Regions from separate parts of the Streptomyces sp. NPDC059696 genome, predicted to be linked through region 3. Evidence: riboswitches for the same ligand, from Rfam matches in the RefSeq annotation. Region 3 holds a riboswitch; each other region holds the start of a gene.
The links. Region 3 has a riboswitch for cyclic di-AMP ahead of ACFV20_RS01905 (NlpC/P60 family protein). Riboswitches for the same ligand answer to the same signal wherever they lie in the genome.

Region 1: linked by a shared signal. The riboswitch ahead of ACFV20_RS28290 (transglycosylase family protein) and the one ahead of ACFV20_RS01905 (NlpC/P60 family protein) in region 3 are both predicted to bind cyclic di-AMP.
Region 2: linked by a shared signal. The riboswitch ahead of ACFV20_RS10640 (peptidoglycan DD-metalloendopeptidase family protein) and the one ahead of ACFV20_RS01905 (NlpC/P60 family protein) in region 3 are both predicted to bind cyclic di-AMP.

The regions. Positions count from the first base shown of each region.
Region 1 covers NZ_JBHWFG010000030.1:90,743-95,672, forward strand. Annotated here, with positions in the region: gene eno (phosphopyruvate hydratase) at 1-813, opposite strand, end outside; gene ACFV20_RS28290 (transglycosylase family protein) at 1,098-1,799, opposite strand; cyclic di-AMP (ydaO/yuaA leader) riboswitch at 1,804-1,970, opposite strand; gene ACFV20_RS28295 (transglycosylase family protein) at 2,199-3,173, opposite strand; gene ACFV20_RS28300 (cytochrome P450) at 3,295-4,620, opposite strand; gene ACFV20_RS28305 (nucleoside triphosphate pyrophosphohydrolase) at 4,880-4,930, opposite strand, start outside.
Region 2 covers NZ_JBHWFG010000007.1:272,572-277,501, forward strand. Annotated here, with positions in the region: gene ACFV20_RS10635 (alpha-galactosidase) at 1-1,726, shown strand, start outside; cyclic di-AMP (ydaO/yuaA leader) riboswitch at 2,042-2,198, shown strand; gene ACFV20_RS10640 (peptidoglycan DD-metalloendopeptidase family protein) at 2,203-3,132, shown strand; gene ACFV20_RS10645 (SGNH/GDSL hydrolase family protein) at 3,440-4,225, shown strand; gene ACFV20_RS10650 (TetR/AcrR family transcriptional regulator) at 4,357-4,930, opposite strand, start outside.
Region 3 covers NZ_JBHWFG010000002.1:13,651-18,580, forward strand. Annotated here, with positions in the region: gene pcrA (DNA helicase PcrA) at 1-1,817, opposite strand, end outside; cyclic di-AMP (ydaO/yuaA leader) riboswitch at 2,133-2,304, shown strand; gene ACFV20_RS01905 (NlpC/P60 family protein) at 2,313-3,491, shown strand; gene ACFV20_RS01910 (hypothetical protein) at 3,577-4,134, opposite strand; gene ACFV20_RS01915 (hypothetical protein) at 4,459-4,930, shown strand, end outside.

The DNA of each region.
Region 1 (4,930 bases), on a different contig from region 3:
CGCGTAGTACTCGGTCATCTCGGCGGCGGAGCGGGTCTTGCCCTCGAAGGTGTAGGAGCCGTCCTTGTAGAACTCGGAGGCGGCGACGTCGAGGGCCAGGGCGATCTGCTCGCCGGGGGTGTAGCCGGCTTCCTTGATGGCCTCGAGGATGAGGTCGAGGGCCTCGCGGTTGGAGCCGAGGTTCGGGGCGAAGCCACCCTCGTCGCCGAGGCCGGTGGCCAGGCCCTTGCTCTTCAGGACCTTCTTCAGCGTGTGGTAGACCTCGGCGCCCCAGCGCAGGGCCTCGGAGAAGGACTCCGCGCCGATCGGGGCGATCATGAACTCCTGGATGTCCACGTTGGAGTCGGCGTGCGAGCCGCCGTTCAGGATGTTCATCATCGGCACCGGCAGCAGGTGCGCGTTGGGGCCGCCCAGGTAGCGGAACAGCGGCAGGTCGCTGGCCTCGGAGGCGGCGTGGGCGACGGCGAGCGAGACGCCGAGGATGGCGTTGGCGCCGAGGGAGCCCTTGTTGTCGGTGGCGTCCAGGTCGAACATCGCCTGGTCGATCAGGCGCTGCTCGGTGGCGTCATAGCCGACCAGCTCCGGGCCGATCTGCTCGATGACGGCGAGGACGGCCTTCTCCACGCCCTTGCCGAGGTAGCGGTTCGAGTCGCCGTCGCGGAGCTCGATGGCCTCGAAGGCGCCCGTGGAGGCGCCGGACGGGACGGCGGCACGACCGGTGCTGCCGTCGTCGAGGCCGACCTCGACCTCGACCGTGGGGTTGCCTCGGGAGTCCAGGATTTCCCGGGCTACGACGACGTCGATGGACGGCACGAGCATCTCCTTCTTGATGTGACGCGGTACGCGGGTCGCGCGGACCCGGCGAGGTGCGGGCCCGGTGGCTCGCGACATGAGCCTAACCGGCCCGGGGCGATCGGCCACCGGGTCGCCCACCCCATGGACAGAACCGAGCGTAAATTGTTTCCGAACGGAACAAAGCCCGTTGCCGAAAAAACCCCGCCCCGGTGCGTACGGGGGGTGACGCACCGGGGCGGGGAGCCCGTGGACCCGGGGGTCCGGGTGGGCCGGACCCCGCGGGGTCCGGCGTGGGCCGCTGCTTACTTCAGGTGCAGCTGCTGGCCCGGGTAGATGAGGTTGGCGTCCTCGACGATGTCCTTGTTCAGCTCGAACAGCTTCTCCCAGCCGCCCTTGACCTTCTGGTCCGCGGCGATCGAGCTGAGGGTGTCACCCTTGACGACCTTGTACTCGCCGTCACCCTTCTTGACCTTCTTGCCGGTCGGGGTGGTGACGGTCTTCTTGGCCGCCGGGCGCTCGTCGGAGCGGGAGGCCGGCTGCTCCTGGGTCTCGCGGGACTCGGTGCTCTGCTGGCTCTGCTGGCTCTGCGCGGAGCTGCCGGAGTCGCTGGAGGAACCGCTGCCGGTGTAGCCGGCGCTCGACAGGCCCTTGCCGCAGACCGGCCAGGCGCCCTTGCCCTGGCTCGCCAGGACCTTCTCGGCGACCTGGATCTGCTGGTCCTTGCTGGCCTGGTCGGCGGTGGAGGCGTACTGGGTGCCGCCGTACGCGGCCCAGGTGGAGGCGGAGAACTGCAGACCGCCGTAGTAGCCGTTGCCGGTGTTGATGGACCAGTTGCCGCCGGACTCGCACTGGGCGACGGCGTCCCACTCGGAGGCGGTGGCGGCGGAGGCGTTGCCGGCCGCCATCAGCGGGGCGGCGATGGCGACACCGGTGACACCGGCGAGCGCGGCGGCGCGGGTGGCCTTGGACGGACGACGGTGCTTGCCCTTGCCGGAAAACAGCATGGATGGATCCCCTCACCGACGCCTGCGAGGTGAGCTGTCGGGTTCGGGCCGGTTGAGTTGCCCGGCCGCGTCCCTCCCGGGACACGGCTTCACCCCAAGCCCTTCCGGCACAACCTGCCGGTCGGGCACCTACCTTGGGTCCCCCGCTCCTGCCTACGGCGCTTGACGCGACGACTGTTCCCGTGCGGCCGCTGGCAGGATTCGGCGTTGCGGCAGCCGGGGCTCGCGGTGGCGAGCGGTCACGACCGTAGACACGCGATCGACGGAATTTCAAAGACGATCAGGGCTTCTGAGATCTATCTCTCACGGGCCCCAAACAGGACATCAGTCGCGAATCAGGACGCTAACTCGCGCGGTTTCGGGGCGACTTCCGCCCCGGTTTCCGCACTGCCCGAACCGCTACTTCTCGTCCGCTTCGCCCTCGACCGTGAGCTTCTCACCGGGGAGGATGAGGTCCGGGTCGGCGCCGACGGCCTTCTCGTTGCCCTCGTAGAGCGCGTGCCATCCGCCGCTGACCTCAAGGGAGTCGGCGATGGACCAGAGGCTGTCGCCGACACCCACGATGTAGGCACCCTCGGAGGCCTCACGGGAGCTGTCGTCACCGCGCGAGGCGTGACGTCCCGCCGACTCACCCGTACGGCCGTCCTCGGCGCCCTGCGTCTCGTCGGCGCTGGGGCCGCGGTGGCGACCGGAGCCGGTGTCGGCCGACTTCGAGGAGCCGCCCGCGGACCGCGACGTGTCGGACGCGCCACTCTCGGAGGGGGCCGGCGAGGAGTCGTCGGACTGGCGGCCCTGCGACGATCCTGATTCGGGCGACTTGTCCGGATCGGCGCCCTTGCCCTTCGCGTCCGACGACCCGTCAGCCGACGACGAGGGGGACGGGGACGCGTCGCCCGAAGGGGACGAACCGAGCGAGTCGAGCAAACCGGGCGAGTCCACTTCGCCGGACGAGTCGGACGAGTCGGACGAGTCCGATGATTCGGATGACCCCGTCCCCTTGCCCTGCTCCAGGCCGGAGAGCAGGCCGCAGGTGCGCCACGCGCCGACCCCCTGGTCGGCGAGGACTCTCTCGGCCACGGCTATCTGCTGGGAGCGGCTGGCCAGGTCGGCGCTCGCGGCGTAGTCGAGACCGCCGTGGTTCTCCCAGTCCTCCTGGGACAACTGCAGACCGCCGTAGTAGCCGTTGCCGCTGTTCTGGCTCCACGCGCCGCCGGTCTCGCAGTCCGCGACCCGGTCCCAGGTCGTGCCGTCGGCCGCGCTGGCGCCGGAGGCCCCGAGGAGGGGGATCGCGATGGCGGAGCCGGTCACTCCGGCCGCCACGAGGAGAGCCGGAGCCTGGCGGGGGCGACGGTGCCGACCGTTCCCGGAGAGCATACGGAGACCTTTCGCGAGACAGCAGTGACCGACGCGGCGTGATTCCCCGCCGCGTTGATGGGTGAACGTATCGGCAGTCGATCACTTGTCACAAGTTCATGCCGCGTAGATCACGTGAAGATCACAGGTCTGATGTTTCGTCACGTCCGCCCGGGGCTACCGGTGCCGCCGGCGCCGCCGGTGCGAATTCCACCGGCAGAGTGCGCAGCCCGCGCATGATGAGACCGCCGCGCCACCGCAGCTCGGCCGGATCCGCGGCCAGCCGGAGGTCCGGGAGGCGGGTGAGGAGCGTGGCGAGCGCGGTCTGGCCCTCCAGGCGGGCGAGCGGGGCGCCGAGGCAGTAGTGGATGCCGTGGCCGTATCCGAGGTGCTGGTTGTCGCGGCGGGAGAGGTCCAGCACGTCCGGGTCGGCGAACCGCTCCGGGTCCCGGTCCGCGGCGGCCAGGACGACGAGGACGGGGTCGCCCTCCTCGATGCGCTGCCCGCCGAGGGTGAGGGACTGCGTGGCGAAGCGCCAGGTGGCGAGTTCGACGGGGCCGTCGTAGCGGAGGAGTTCCTCGACGCCGGTCTCCAGGAGGGCGCTCTCCCCGGCGGCGAGGGACGCCTGGAGCCGGGCGCGCTGCCCGGGGTGGGTGAGCAGTGCGTAGGTGCCGTTGCCGATCAGGTTGACGGTCGTCTCGAAACCGGCGAACAGCAGGATGAAGGCCATGGCCGCCGCCTCGTTCTCGGTGAGGTGCTCGCCGTGGTCGGAGGCGCGGATCAGGCCGGAGATGAGGTCCTCACCGGGGGCTGGCTCGGCCGGCAGCGCCTCGCGCTTGCGGTGGATGAGGTCGGCGAGGTAGCCGCGCATCTTCTTCACCGACCGCGCCACACCGCCCCTGGGCCCGCCCTGGTGACGGATCATCATGCCCGCCCAGTCGCGGAAGTCGTCCTGGTCCTCGCGCGGGACGCCGAGCAGGTCGCAGATGGCGTAGATGGGGAGCGGGAAGGCGAACTCGTGGATCAGGTCGGCGGAGCCCTTGGCCGCGAAGCCGTCGATGAGGGTGTCGGTGAGCTCCTGCACCCGTGGCGCGAACTCGGCGACCCGGCGGGGTGTGAACGCCTTGGACACGAGCCGCCGCAGCCGGGTGTGGTCCGGCGGGTCGATGTTGAGCAGGTGCGTCATCAGCTCGGCCTTGCGCTCGCCGGGGATCCCCGTCTTGCCCTTGGCGTGCGCCGGTTCGTCGTGGTGCGCGGGGTTCTTGGAGAGCCGGGGGTCGGCGAGCGTCTGCTTGGCGTCGGCGTACCGCGTGACCAGCCAGGCCTCCACACCGCTCGGGAGCCGCGTCCTGTGCACGGGGCTGTGCTCGCGAAGCCAGGCGTAGGCGGGGTAGGGGTCGCTCGCGAACTCCCAGGTGAAGAGGTCGGGGGCCGGCGGGGGCGGGCTGGGGCTGTGCTGGTCGGTCACACGTCGACGGTATCCGGCTTCGAGCGGCACCCCTGCCCGGCGTCCGAGCACGGCGTCCGGGCACGGCGTCCGGGCTCTCGGCGTCCGGCCCGGCGTCCGGGCTCGGCGTCCGGGCACGGCGTCCCTGCCCGGCGTCCCTGCCCGGCGTCCGGGCTCGGGGTCCGGGCACGGCGTCCCTGCTCGGCGTCCGGCGTCCGGCTCTCGGCGTCCGGGCTCGGCGTCCGAGATGCCGGCGCGATCCGCACGACCGGGCGGGTGTCTAGCCCTCCGCCTGGCGGATCGCGTCGCGGTACGCGCGGGCCGCCGCCCT
Region 2 (4,930 bases), on a different contig from region 3:
GCTGCACTACCGGATGCGCCCCTCGACGGACGTCGTCGAGCGCTGGGTGACGCTGGCCAACCGGGGACCGGCCGTCGAACTGCTGCGCGCCGACTCCGCCACCTGGACCCTGCCCGACCGCGACACCTGGCGGCTCTCCCAGCTGCACGGCCGCTGGGGCGCCGAGTCCCGGCTGACCCGCTCCGTCCTCACCCACGGCGAGAAGGTCATCGGCAGCCGTCGCGGCCACACCTCCCACCAGCACCTGCCGTGGGTCGCCCTCGACACCGAGGCCACCGAGGAGCACGGCGAGGTCTACAGCTGCGCCCTGGGCTGGTCCGGGTCCTGGCGCATCGCCGTGGCCCAGCTCCCGGACGCGCGCGTGCAGATCACCGGCGGGGCCGGCCACGACGACTCCGGCCTGCTGATGCTGGGCACGGGGGAGTCGTACACGACCCCCGTCTTCGCCGGGCTCTGGAGCGACGGCGGCTTCGGCGGGGCGAGCCGCGCCTGGCACGCCTACCAGCGGACCCATGTGATCCCTGACGCCGGACGAGACCGGCCGGTGCTCTTCAACTCCTGGGAGGCCACCGAGTTCGACATCTCCGAGGAGCAGCAGCGGGCGCTCGCCGAGCGGGCCGCGGCCCTGGGTGTCGAACTGTTCGTGGTCGACGACGGCTGGTTCGGGGCCCGCACCAGCGACCGGGCCGGCCTCGGCGACTGGACCCCGAACCCCGACCGATTCCCGGGCGGACTGAAGCCGCTCGCCGACCATGTGCACGGCCTCGGCATGCAGTTCGGGATCTGGGTGGAGCCCGAGATGGTCAACCCGGACAGCGACCTGTACCGGGAACACCCCGACTGGGTTCAGTATCAAACAGGGCGAAAGCGGACGGAGTTCCGCAATCAGCTCGTACTGAACCTCGCCCGCGAGGATGTCCGGGAGTATCTGTGGGAGCGGCTCGACGGGCTCCTCTCCGGTGCGCCGATCGACTACGTGAAGTGGGACTTCAACCGCTGCTTCACGGATGCCGGATGGCCGGACGACGCCTATCCGCAACGGCTGTGGGCCGACCATGTCCACGGGCTGTACGCCTTGCTGGACCGGCTGCGGGCCGCCCATCCGGGGGTGGCCTTCGAGTCGTGCTCGGGCGGCGGCGGGCGGATCGACCTCGGTGTGCTGAGCCGCACGGACCAGGTGTGGACCTCCGACAACACCGACCCCCTGGACCGGCTCGCCATCCAGCACGGCTTCAGCCAGATCCATCCGGCCCGGGTCATGGCCGCCTGGGTCACGGACAGCCCGAACGCCATGCTCAACCACCGGGCCAGCTCGCTGCGGTTCCGCTTCGTCAGCGCCATGGCCGGGGTGCTCGGAGTCGGCGGTGACCTCACCGGGTGGACGCCCGCGGAACTCGCCGAGGCGGGCGAGTGGGTGGCGCTGTACAAGGAGATCCGGCCCCTGGTGCAGCGCGGTGACCTGTACCGGCTGCGGCCCCCGCAGGGCGGGCTGAGCGCCGTGCAGTACGTCCTCGGCGACGAGACGGTCGTCCTCGCCTGGCTCCAGGCGCAGCGCTACGGCGAGCCGGTGCCGGCGCTCCGGCTGCGCGGCCTCGATCCGGCAGCATCGTACGAATGCCTCGAAACGGGCGAAGTTCACCGCGGAGCGCTCCTTCTGCACCACGGGCTGCGCGTCGGCCTGCGCGGAGACCTGGACGCCGCGGTCGTCCGGCTTAAGCGGAAGTAGCCGTTCTGTCCGAATAGGGAATTACGGCCGCTAAGGCCTAACGTGCCCCGATCGTAAAGGAGATGGAATCGGGGCGCGTGACCATCGTCATATTCGTGACGATCCGCTGTCGCCATGTTCACGTAATCCCCGCACGGAGCAGGGTTATTGCGCGAAGCGGGAGATCGGTCATCCACGCTCGGTGACAGCACACGTGCCCATGTGTCGGGAAAAAACGGCCTCACGCGCAACCGCAAGCTTGTCCCTTTGCGTCTCGGTCGCTTACGTTCCACACCAATCCGGACGGACGCCTAATCCTGCCGCCGCCCGGAGCCCGCACACACTGACCCGACGCACGGCAGGAGCGGGGGACCCACAGGTAAGACGCCTGTTCCGGTTCCCGGAACGGCTTGGGGTTAAGCCGCGCCCCGGCGCGGCCGGGCATCTCCAGCCCGCACCCGACAGCTCACCTCGCAGGCGACGGAGAGGAATTCGCCATGCCCGCGAAGGGTAAGCACCGCCGTCCCAAGACCCAGCGTTTCACCCGCTCCATCGCCGTCGCCGGAACCGGTGGAGCCGCCCTCGCCCTGCCGCTCATGGGGGCCGCCGGCGCCCATGCCGCGACGCCGCAGTCGGCTCCGGAAAAGGCCGTCCAGTCCGCTCCGGTCGCCGGGAAAAAGGCCGCCGAAAAGAACGATGGCGCCCAGACCTACACCGTGAAGGCCGGCGATTACCTCGCCCGGATCGCCGACCAGCAGAACGTCAGCGGCGGCTGGAAGAAGCTCTACGCGGACAACCGTGATGCCGTGGGCTCCGACCCCTCGCTGATCCACCCGGGCCTGAAGCTCTCGATCGGCAAGAAGGCGGCGACCGCCCCGAAGGCCTCCGCCCCCGCCGCCCCGAAGACCTCGGCCCCGAAGACCTCGGCCCCGAAGCCCTCCGCCGCCGAGTCGGCCCCGAAGGCGCAGAGCGCCGCGAAGCCGGCCGCCGCCCAGCCCGCCGCCGAGAGCAACTCCACCGGCTACACGCTGCCGGTGGCCGGTGCCGCGGTCGGCACCCCGTACCACATGTCCGGCAGCATGTGGTCCAGCGGCTACCACACCGGTGTCGACTTCGTCGTCCCGACCGGCACGTCCCTCAAGGCCGTCGGCGCCGGCACGGTCGTCTCCGCCGGCTGGGGCGGGGCCTACGGCAACCAGGTCGTCATCAAGCTGAACGACGGTCACTACGCCCAGTACGCCCACCTGTCGCAGCTCTCCGTGTCGGCCGGCCAGAGCGTCACCGCCGGACAGCAGGTCGGCCTCTCCGGGGCGACCGGCAACGTGACCGGACCGCACCTGCACTTCGAGATCCGCACCACGCCGGACTACGGCTCGGACGTGGACCCGGTCGCCTTCCTGCGCTCGCACGGCGTCTCCGTCGGCTGACCCACCGCACGACCACCTGCCTGACACGCCTCCGAAGGCCGGACCCCGATCCCCGGGTCCGGCCTTCGGTGTGCGCACGTCCCGATGGCCTGCCGGTCCGTCCGGGGCCTTTTCCGGATCAGCGGGTTCCGGGTCTGACGGCTCACCCCGAAACATCCGTGACAAGCGGGGTATTCCGGAGTTGGCGAACACTTGAGGAGTGGCTTATCTCACCGCCCGTCAATCCTTTCCTACGGTCGCGTAAGTCACATTCAAAGGTGAATCATGAGCTGCTGTGGCAGACGATTCGAAGAGTGACAGCAGAGCAGTGATCGGGTCGTACGTGGCGCTGGGGGACAGCTTCACCGAGGGCGTCGGTGATCCCGGCCCCGACGGGGCATTCGTCGGCTGGGCCGACCGGTTCGCCGTCCTGCTCGCCGACCGCAGGCCCGAGGGAGACTTCCGGTACGCCAATCTCGCCGTACGCGGAAAGCTCCTCGACCAGATCGTGGCGGACCAGGTTCCGCGGGCCGTCGACATGGCCCCCGACCTCGTCTCGTTCTGCGCCGGGGGCAACGACATCATCCGGCCCGGCACCGACCCGGACGAGGTGGCCGAGCGCTTCGAACGGGCGCTGGCCCAGCTCACCGCCGTGTCCGGCACGGTCATGGTGACGACCGGGTTCGACACCCGCGGGGTGCCCGTGCTCAGGCATCTGCGCGGCAAGATCGCCACGTACAACGGACATGTGCGGGCCATCGCCGACCGGTACGGCTGCCCGGTGCTCGACCTGTGGTCCCTGCGCAGCGTGCAGGACCGCCGGGCCTGGGACGCCGACCGGCTGCACCTGTCGCCCGAGGGGCACACGCGCGTGGCGCTGCGCGCGGGCCAGGTGCTCGGCCTCGACGTGCCGGCCGACCCCGAGCAGGCGTGGCCGCCGCCGCCCCCGCGCGGTGCGCTCGACGTGCGGCGGGACAACGTCGCCTGGGCACGCGAGTTCCTGGTGCCGTGGATCGGGCGCCGGCTGCGCGGGCAGTCGTCGGGCGACCACGTGACGGCCAAGGGCGCGCTGTCGCCGGACGACATCAGGATGCGGATCGCGGCGGTGGCGTGAGAGCGGCTCCCGCCCGTGCGGGCCGCGCCGGGCGGAACACCGGCCCGGCCCGCACGGGCGGGGACGTCGCGCCCGGCGCGGCGAGAGGGCGTGCCGGGCCTCGCGGGGCGGGCGGCGCTTTGCGCAGCCCCCTAGGGAGCCGGCCGCTCCTGTGCCAGACCCAGTTCGCGGGCCAGCGCCTCCTCCACCCACTGCTGGGCCCGGGTGCGCGGCACCGCCCCGGCGTAGGACGTCAACTGGACGGCCAGGCCGTCGAGGAGAGCGGTCAGCCGCAGGGCCGTGCCGGCCGGGTCCGGACAGCGGAACTCACCCGCCGCCACACCCTCCGCGATCACCTCGGCCAGGGCCGCCTTCCACTGCCGGTCGAGATCCTGGGCGACCTCCCGCAGCGCCGGGTCGCGCAGCGCCGCCGCCCAGCCCTCGATCCACAGGCGCCAGCCCTTGGCCTGCCCCGTCGGGGCGTACCACCGTACGGCCGACCGCAGCCGGCGCAGTGCGGGCGAACGGCGGCCCAGCAGCCTGCGCAGATGGGCCAGATCGCCCTCCGCCGCGTGCCGGAACGCCGCGGCGACCAGCTGCTCCTTCGTCGAGAAGTGGTAGAGGACCAGCGCGTTGCTCACGCCGAGCGCCGAGGCCACGTCGGCGATCCTGACCGCCGCCACACCCCTCGCCTCGATCTGCTCGATGGCGGCCCGCAGCAGATCC
Region 3 (4,930 bases):
TCCTCGCCGCGCTCCTGCTCGAACTCCATGGCGACGGCGGCGAGTTCCTGGAGGTTCTCGATCCGGGTCTCGTCCTGCGGGTCGGTGGAGGCCTGGAGTTCGGCGAGGTAGCCGGTGCGCTCCAGGACGGCTTCCAGCACCGTGGCCGGTCCGGCGCCGGACTCGACGACGGTGCGCAGGTCCTCCATCAGCGTGTTGAACCGCTTGACGGCGTTGGTGGAGCGCGCGGCCATGCCGTACGCCTCGTCGACACGCTTGAGCGCCTGCGGGAAGCTGATCTTCTCGCGCTGAGACAGGGCGTCGATCATCGCCTCGGCGCGGTCGCCGATGCCCCGCTTGGGGACGTTGAGGATCCGGCGCAGCGGCACCGAGTCCTCGGGGTTGGACAGCACGCGCAGGTAGGCCAGGACGTCCCGGACCTCCTTGCGCTCGTAGAAGCGGACTCCGCCGACGACCTTGTAGGGCAGGCCGACGCGGATGAAGACCTCTTCGAAGACACGGGACTGGGCGTTGGTGCGGTAGAAGACGGCGACGTCGCCGGCCTTGGCCTCGCCGGCGTCCGTGAGGCGGTCTATCTCGTCGGCGACGAACTGCGCCTCGTCGTGCTCGGTGTCGGCGACGTACCCGGTGATCGTGGCGCCCGCGCCCGCGTTGGTCCACAGGTTCTTGGGGCGGCGGGACTCGTTGCGCTCGATGACGGCGTTGGCGGCGCTGAGGATCGTCTGCGTGGAGCGGTAGTTCTGCTCCAGCAGGATGGTCGTCGCGTCCGGGTAGTCCTCCTCGAACTGGAGGATGTTGCGGATCGTCGCGCCGCGGAAGGCGTAGATCGACTGGTCGGCGTCACCGACCACGCACAGCTCGGCGGGCGGGATCTCGGCCTCGGGCGGCACGTCGACCGGGTGCTCCGAGGTGCCGACCAGCTCGCGGACCAGGGCGTACTGCGCGTGGTTGGTGTCCTGGTACTCGTCGACCAGGACGTGCCGGAAGCGGCGGCGGTAGTGCTCGGCGACGTCCGGGAAGGCGCGCAGCAGGTTGACCGTCGTCATGATCAGGTCGTCGAAGTCGAGGGCGTTCGCCTCGCGCAGCCGCGACTGGTACATGGCGTAGGCCTGGGCGAGGGTCTTCTCGAAGCCGTCGGTGGCCTGGGCGGCGAAGTCCTCCTCGTCGATCAGCTCGTTCTTCAGGTTGCTGATCTTGGCGCTGAAGGACTTCGGCGGGAAGCGCTTGGGGTCGAGGTCCAGGTCGCGGCAGACCAGGGCCATCAGACGCTTGGAGTCGGCGGCGTCGTAGATCGAGAAGGAGGAGGTGAAGCCGAGCTTCTTGCTCTCCCGGCGCAGGATGCGCACGCACGCACTGTGGAAGGTCATGACCCACATGGCGTTGGCGCGCGGGCCGACGAGCTGCTCGACACGCTCCTTCATCTCCCCGGCGGCCTTGTTGGTGAAGGTGATCGCGAGGATCTGGCCCGGGTGCACGTCCCGCTCGGCGAGCAGGTGGGCGATGCGGTGGGTGAGCACGCGGGTCTTGCCGGAGCCGGCGCCGGCCACGATGAGCAGCGGGGAGCCGGAGTGGACGACGGCGGCGCGCTGGTTGTCGTTCAGCCCTTCCAGCAGCGCGGCGGAGTCGATCACCGGGCGGGGGGCGCCGTCGCGGTAGTAGGCGTCCCGGTCCGGGGGCGTGTCGAACTTCCCGCCGAACAGATCGTCGGGGATCGGCTCCGGAACGTGATCGTCCTCGGGCGGCGGCGGGGGTTCGTCGGCCGGGCCCCGCTGGGCCTGGAGGTTCGCCAGGAAGTTGTCGTCAAAGAGGCTGCTCATCGCTCTCCGAGTCTAGGGCGCCCCACTGACAGACCGCCGCCGCCCTGAGAACATCCGCGGGCGCCCGGTCCTTCCGCCGACCGCCCGGCGGCGCGTTGTCGCCCTCCATGACCGCGTGATCACGCCCCGCTACGGTCCCCACATATGGGGATCTTCACCCACCAATCACCCTTGATCGCTGACTCTCGGCAACGCCCGGGGATAAGGTCACGAAAATGTATCGGGCATATCACCCATCAACCTTCACAGGGGCCACACGAGTTGGCTACCGTGCGACCAGGCCGCACGACCCCCACCGGCGAACGTCGCCGGGCCGCGCGGCCTCCGCCGAGTCCGGTGTGCCGCAGCGGCAGCCGGAGCCGGGGACCCAACCGTGAACCTGGGGTGAATCGGCCCGACTCCCTGAGCGGAGAGGCCGTAGGGCAAACCTTCCGAACCACCCGCCCGAACCCGACAGCTAACCCGGTAGGCGGAACATGGAAGGAGTCGCCTCCCTTGGCGTCGCACCGCAAGTCGCGTCCTACGGGTACGCGCATGGCAGGCATACGGACCCCCGCCCTCGCAACGGCGGCCCTCACCTCCGTGGCCCTGCTCTCCCAGTCGGCCACCGCCGCCCCCGCGGCCGACGACAAGCCCAGCCTGGAGGACGTCGAGAAGAAGGTCGACGACCTGTACCGCCAGGCCGAGTCGGCGACCGACAAGTACAACGCGGCCAAGGAGAAGACCGCGAAGCAGCGCAAGCGCGTCGACACCCTCCTCGACGACGTCGCCCAGCGCACCCAGAAGCTCAACGAGGCGCGCGAGGAGCTGGGATCCTTCGCCTCCGCCCAGTACCGCACCGGCGCCGCCGCCCCGGACACGGCGACGTTCCTGCTGGCGGACACCCCGCAGGACTACTTCGACCAGACCCAGCTGATGGACCGGATGACGGGCCGCCAGAAGGTCGCGGTCGACGACTACGTCACCCAGCAGTCCGAGACGATGAAGAAGCGCCAGGAGGCCACCGAGAGCCTCGAGACGCTCACCGACTCGCAGGACGGCCTGAAGACGGCCAAGGCCACCGTCCAGCGCAAGCTCGCCGAGGCACGCGAGCTGATGTCGAAGCTGACCGCCGAGGAGAAGGCCCGGCTCGCGGCGATCGAGAAGGAGAAGCGGGCGGAGGCCGCCCGCAAGGCCGACGAACTGGCCCGGCAGCAGGCCGCGCGGCAGCAGGCCCAGGAGGAGGCCTCCCGACAGCAGGACGGCGGGACCGCCTCGTCGGGCTCCACGGGCTCCGGCTCGACCTCCTCCACACCCCCGGCCGACTCCTCGTACGCCACCAAGGCCGACAAGGCGCTGGCCTTCGCCCGCGCCCAGATCGGCAAGCCGTACGTGTGGGGCGCCGTCGGCCCCGGCTCCTACGACTGCTCGGGCCTGACCCAGGCCGCGTGGAAGGCCGCGGGCGTCACCCTGCCGCGCACGACCTACGACCAGGTGAACGCCGGCACCACGGTTCCGCTCTCCCAGGCCCAGCCCGGTGACCTGGTCTTCTTCTACGACGACGTCACCCACGTCGGGATCTACATCGGAAACGGCATGATGATCCACGCCCCGAAGCCCGGCACGTACGTCCGCGAGGAGTCGATCTACTACGACGGCGAATCGGCGATCCACAGCGTGGTCCGCCCGGCCTGAGAGGCCTCCGCGGGGAGGCTCAGGAGCTGGACGGCGGCGACGGCTGCGCCCTGAACGAGGGGGCGCAGCCGGCCACGCGTGGAGATCAGTTGCATCCGGACATGGTGTAGGTGTTGTCGACGACGACAGTGCTCCCGGACTTCATGTAGGAGTACGCCTCGCCGCAGCCGCCGCGTTTCTGATAGACGGGCCCGGCGTAGGTGCTGTACGTGCCGAAGTCCTCGGCGTGAGGCGTGTCGGTGAAGTTGTCCTTCAGCCGGATGCCCATGGAGCGCGCGGAGCCGGTGTCATTGAAGAGGACACCGCAGATGTACTTGTCGTACAGCTTGTTGCTGCCGCTGTACTTGCCGTTCCACCACAGGTAGAGGCTGGCGTTATTGCCGTAGCGCGCGGCGCCGGCGGAGATCGTGTAGCCGGAGCCGCACACGTTGGCGGCGGCCGCGGTCACGGTGGCGTCGGCCCGCAGAAGAGCCGCGCCCTCGGCGCCTTCGATCATCTTGAGGCCCGTGTTGCCGCCTAGGGCGATGACCTTCGGTTCCTCGGCGCCTAAGCCGGAGGCGGCGCTGGCGCTGGTCGCGGTGACGGCAGTCATGGCCACGGCTGCGGCGACGACGGTGTTACGGAGGGCGGAACGCGTGAACACGGGGCTCCTTTGTCATGTACTCGTTTTGCGAACGAGTGAGACTTTATAGCCCTCCAGAAAGCCTGTAATAGCCTATTGAGCTGGTTTTGAGCTTGCGGAAATACGGAGCGCCGCCTTCCCTTTCCGCAGGTCGTCAAGGGACTGACTGCTTTTCGGCCACCCTTTTCCGTCGACGGCCCAGCCTGAGGGCGACGCGCCACTTCCATCAAAGGCGGTGCCGAAAACCCGGCCCGCGAGAACTCGACCGGACAGTTTCCTCGCTTCTTGGGGGCACACGCGCGTGCCCCTCACGTAACGCGCGCGCCGCTCTCTAGCATCGGCGCTATGTCCGGTCCCTCCCCGTTCGCCACCTGGTGGCCGACGTATGCGCTGGCGACCGGCATCGTGTCGGTCGGCCTGGACTCGGCGGGGTACGCCGCCCTCGCCCGCATCACCCTCGCCCTGGCCTGCGCGGCCTGGCTGCTCGCGGCCGCGGGTCTGGCCCAGCGGGCGGCGCACGGCGAGCGGCGCACGGAGACGCCGGCCGCGCTGACCATGGTGGCGGCGACCGCCGTCCTGGGTGCCGGCTTCTCCGCGGCCGGGCAGCAGACCCTGGCGGCGGCACTCCTGGCGCTCGCCATGGTGCTCTGGGCGGTGCTGCTCACCGCGGAGGCCCAGGGCCGACGCGGAACGGTGTTCCTGCGCTGCGTGGCCACCGAGGGACTCGCCGTGCTCGGCGCGACGCTCGCCGCGGCCGACGCGGCGGCCTGGCTCGCCCACGCGGCCCTCGTGCTGTTCTGGCTGGGGCTCGCGCTCT